2 regions of the Bradyrhizobium tunisiense genome follow, and region 2 is predicted to be linked to the other one. Evidence: riboswitches for the same ligand, from Rfam matches in the RefSeq annotation. Region 2 holds a riboswitch; the other holds the start of a gene.
The links. Region 2 has a riboswitch for S-adenosylmethionine ahead of metX (homoserine O-acetyltransferase MetX). Riboswitches for the same ligand answer to the same signal wherever they lie in the genome.

Region 1 (2,180 bases), on a different contig from region 2:
CACCATCTCCGCGGCGTAGTCGGGCGGCACCTGCACGGCTTCCTTCGAGGCCAGGATGTAGAACTCGCCGGGATCGAGGATCAGGCTGCCGTCGGGACGTGCCGAGATCGGCTCCCAGAAATCCTCGACCGCGTAGCCGGAGCGACGATCGACGTCGACGACGCCGGTGTGGCGCTTGGCGCGATAACCGACGAAGCCGCTGCCTTTCTCGCCGGACAGATCGACGGAGACGGCGACGCCGCCGGAGAGATCGGCATCGTCGATGTCGACGAGGCGCTCGGCGGCATGCAGGCCATCGAGCTCGTCGGCATTGAGGATGGCGTCACCGGTGCGGAAGCGCACCTGGCTGAGGCGCGAGCCCTCGCTGACCAGCACCGGAAACGTCTTCGGGCTGATCTCGGCATAGAGCGGGCCGTGATAGCCGGCGCCGATCATGTCGAAGCGGCGGGTGCCGTCGGCGATGACGCGGGTGAAGACGTCGAGCCGGCCGGTGGAGCTTTTCGGGTTCGCGGCCGCGACGATCTCCGGCGGCAGCGCGAGGCTTTCCAGGAGCGGCACGATGTAGACGCAATTGGTCTCCAGCACCGCGCCGTCGGCGAGGCTGAACTCGTGCAGCTTCAATTCGTCGATGCGCTCGGCCACCGTGGCGCCGGGACCCGGCAGGAAGCTGGCGCGGACGCGGTAGGCGATGTCGCCGAGGCGCAGGTCGAGGCTCGCCGGCTGGATCTGGCTCTCGACGAAGTCGTAGGCGGGCAGGATGAGGCCCGCGTCCGCCATCGCCGCGATCATGCGGTCGGGCAGGATACCATTGGCGTCGGGCGCGACCGTAAACGTCAACCGGGGATCCTCATCAGGGGTCAAATGCATCCGGACATGCGGGAAATACAAGCCTTTTACGGCTATCCGATGGACGCCTTGACGGAAAGGGCATTGCGGAATATGAGCATCACTTATCCCGTGGTGATTTGAGCCGGCCGGCTTGCAGCCACGTTAAATAAGTCGCTAAACAGGCCGGGGACCTCTGTGATCCCGGCCCGTGGAGATATCCAGGCCGGTTTTTTTGTGACCGTTTTCGACGAAGCGGTCACGTCGGAGGGTCCTATGTCGAAGTCGCCTGCTGCTTACCGTCCCGAAACCCGCCTGGTCCATTCCGGCACCCTGCGCTCGCAATATGGGGAGACGTCGGAGTCGCTGTTCCTGACGCAAGGCTACGTCTACAACAGCGCCGAGGAATGCGAGGCGCGGTTCAAGGGCGAGGATCCGGGCTTCATCTATTCGCGCTATTCCAATCCCACCATCGCGATGTTCGAGCGCCGCATGATCGAGCTCGAGGGCGCCGAAGCCGCCCGCTCGGCGGCAACTGGCATGGCCGCGGTGACGACCGCGATCCTGGCGCCGCTCAAGGCCGGCGATCATGTCGTGGCTTCCCGCGCGCTGTTCGGCTCCTGCCTCTATGTCATTCAGGACCTGCTGCCGCGCTACGGCATCGAGACCACGCTGGTCGACGGCCTCGATCTCGACCAGTGGCAGCGCGCGGTGCGGCCGAATACCAAGACGTTCTTCCTGGAGAGCCCGACCAACCCGACGCTCGACGTGCTCGACATTCCCGGCATCGCCGAGATCGCGCACAAGGGCGGCGCGCGGCTCGTCGTCGACAACGTGTTCGCAACCCCGATCTGGCAGAGCCCGCTCGCGCTGGGCGCCGACGTCGTGGTCTATTCCGCGACCAAGCATATCGACGGCCAGGGCCGCTGCCTCGGCGGCATCATCCTGTCCTCCGAAGCCTTCATCGCCGAGCACATCCACAATTTCATGCGCCAGACCGGCCCGTCGATCTCGCCGTTCAACGCCTGGGTTCTGCTCAAGGGCCTGGAGACGCTCAGCGTGCGCGTGCGCGCGCAGACCGATACCGCGGCGCGCATCGCCGAGGTGCTGGCGAGCCATCCGAAGATCGCACGGCTGGTCTATCCCGGCCGCGCCGATCATCCGCAAGCGGCGCTGGTGAAAAAGCAGATGCGCGGCGGCTCGACGCTGGTCGGCTTCGAGGTCAAGGGCGGCAAAGCGGCTGCGTTCCGCGTGCTCAACGAGCTCAAGCTCGCGCGAATCTCGAACAATCTCGGGGACGCCAAGAGCCTGGTCACGCATCCGGCGACCACGACGCATCAGCGCCTGAAGCCGGA
Region 2 (2,180 bases):
GGTAGCGCAGATAGGACTCGACCTGGAAGTCGGCATCGAACGAGAAGGTCGGCAGCTCGCGGTCCTGCATGCGCCGGCCGAACTTGCGATGCAGCGCTGCATCCGAGAGATAGGTGATGTGCGCCGCCATGCGCGCCACCGCGAGCCCGCGATGCGGGTGGATGCCGTGATCGGCATAGCCGCCGCCGTGCCAGTCGGGATCGGCCATCACCGCCTGGCGCCCGAGCTCGTGGAAGGCGATGTTCTGCGCCGAGTGCCGCGTCGCGCAGGCGATCGCCAGCGCGGAGAACACACGGGCAGGATAAGCGGCGGTCCATTGCAGCACCTGCATGCCCCCCATCGAGCCGCCGACGACCGCGAACAGCGCGTCGATGCCGAGCCGGTCGATCAGCATGGCCTGCGCGCGCACCATGTCGGGGATGGTGATGACAGGGAAATCCAGGCCCCAGACCTTGCCGGTTGCAGGATTGATCGACGCGGGCCCGGTCGAGCCCATGCAGCCGCCGATCACGTTGGAGCAGATGATGAAGTAATGCTTGGGATCGATGGGGCGGCCGGGACCGACCAGCGTCTCCCACCAGCCGGGCTTGCCGGTGACGGGATGCACGTTGGCGACATGCTGATCGCCGGTCAGCGCATGGCAGATCAGAATGGCATTGGAGCGATCGGCGTTGAGCTCGCCATAGGTCTGGTAGGCGATCTGGAACGGGGTGAGATCTACGCCGCAATCGAGCCGCAGCGGCTGCTCGGTGCCGAAATGCGCGACCTGCGAGCTCGGATGATCCACCTCGTGCGACCGCTCGTCGGCGCTGATCGCAGGACTCGGTATCGACTTGACGCCACCCATCTGACCATCGACCTCGTTTGCGATCGAACCTCGATCGCCACTTGCATCAGGCCATGAAAAACCCGGCCTGAACGATAGGTTCGGCCGGGATCGAAAGCGTCCCCGGCCTGTTTAGCGAGTTTTTTAACGTGGCTGCAAGCCGGCCGGCTCAAATGACCACGGAACGGGCAAACGCTACCGTCTTGGGCGGTTTTCGTCAAGTCGCGGACCGGATCGGGCTGATTGGTCTCCGTCGCGCGGGCCAAAAAGGACGTCATTTCTCTTTGCTTTCGCCGCCCCGACTGCCTAATCAGGATATCCCCCATCGGAACGATCGACAGTCCAAGCCATGTCCCAACGTCCGCCCGCGCCACCATCGCTGCAGGAACTTCGCAAGGAGATCGACGCGATCGACGAGGGCATGCATCGCCTGCTGATGCAGCGCGGCGACATCATCGACCGCCTGATCCAGGTGAAGCAGACCCAGGAGGTGGGCTCGGCGTTCCGTCCGGCGCGCGAGGCCGCCATGATGCGCGAGCTCGTGCAGCGTCATCGCGGCATCCTTCCGCTCGACACGGTCGAGAGCATCTGGCGCGTCATCATCTCGACCTTCACTTATGTGCAGGCGCCGTTCTCGGTGCATGCCGACGTCTCGGTGAGCGAGCCTGCGATGCGCGATTCCGTGCGCTTCAATTTCGGATTCACCGTGCCCTACGTCGCGCATTTCAGCGCGCAGGCCGCGGTCGAAGCGGTGGCGAAGTCCAAGGGCGATTTGGCGCTGGTCTCGGCCACGTCCAGCCGCACGCCGTGGTGGCTGGAGCTGGAAGCGGACGGCGCGCCGAAGATCATCGCGCGGATGCCCTTCATCGAGCGTGCCGACCATCCTGCAGCCCTGCCGGTGTTCGCGATCTCGCGCGTCGCCGATAGCGCCCTGGTGACGGAGGTCGAGACCTTCAGCGTGCGCGTCTCGGGGTGGAACGCCGAGGTCGCGCGCGCCCTGTCGCCGCTCGCCGAGATCGTGGCGGTGCCCGATACCGCCTTCGACGGCGCGGCATTGCTGGTCTCGGTCACGGGTGCGACCAGCATCGACAAAATCAGGGCTGCCCTGATCGAGGCGGGGGCCTCGGTGCGTTCCACGGCCCTCGTCGGCAGCCACGCAACGCGCTATACGGTGCCCCCGACCGGGGCGAAATCGTAAACCGCGCGCCGCGCCCCGCCATTTTCGGAGTTGAAGATGTCCCGCCCCGTGCCGAATCCCGGCATTCTCGATATCGCGCCCTACACGCCCGGCAAGAGTCCGGTCGCCGAGCCGGGCCGCAAGGTGTTCAAGCTCTCCGCCAACGAGACGCCGTTC

Region 1: it holds a riboswitch for S-adenosylmethionine, as region 2 does, so the genes downstream of both, ACFDR6_RS04000 (O-succinylhomoserine sulfhydrylase) here and metX (homoserine O-acetyltransferase MetX) in region 2, are expected to answer to the same signal.

What each region holds. Positions count from the first base shown of each region.
Region 1 is NZ_JBHLEV010000001.1:831,887-834,066, forward strand. Features, by position in the region: gene ACFDR6_RS03995 (2'-deoxycytidine 5'-triphosphate deaminase) at 1-867, opposite strand, end outside; SAM riboswitch at 948-1,027, shown strand; gene ACFDR6_RS04000 (O-succinylhomoserine sulfhydrylase) at 1,102-2,180, shown strand, end outside.
Region 2 is NZ_JBHLEV010000003.1:440,328-442,507, reverse strand. Features, by position in the region: gene metX (homoserine O-acetyltransferase MetX) at 1-847, opposite strand, end outside; SAM riboswitch at 938-1,017, opposite strand; gene ACFDR6_RS15350 (chorismate mutase) at 1,176-2,024, shown strand; gene hisC (histidinol-phosphate transaminase) at 2,061-2,180, shown strand, end outside.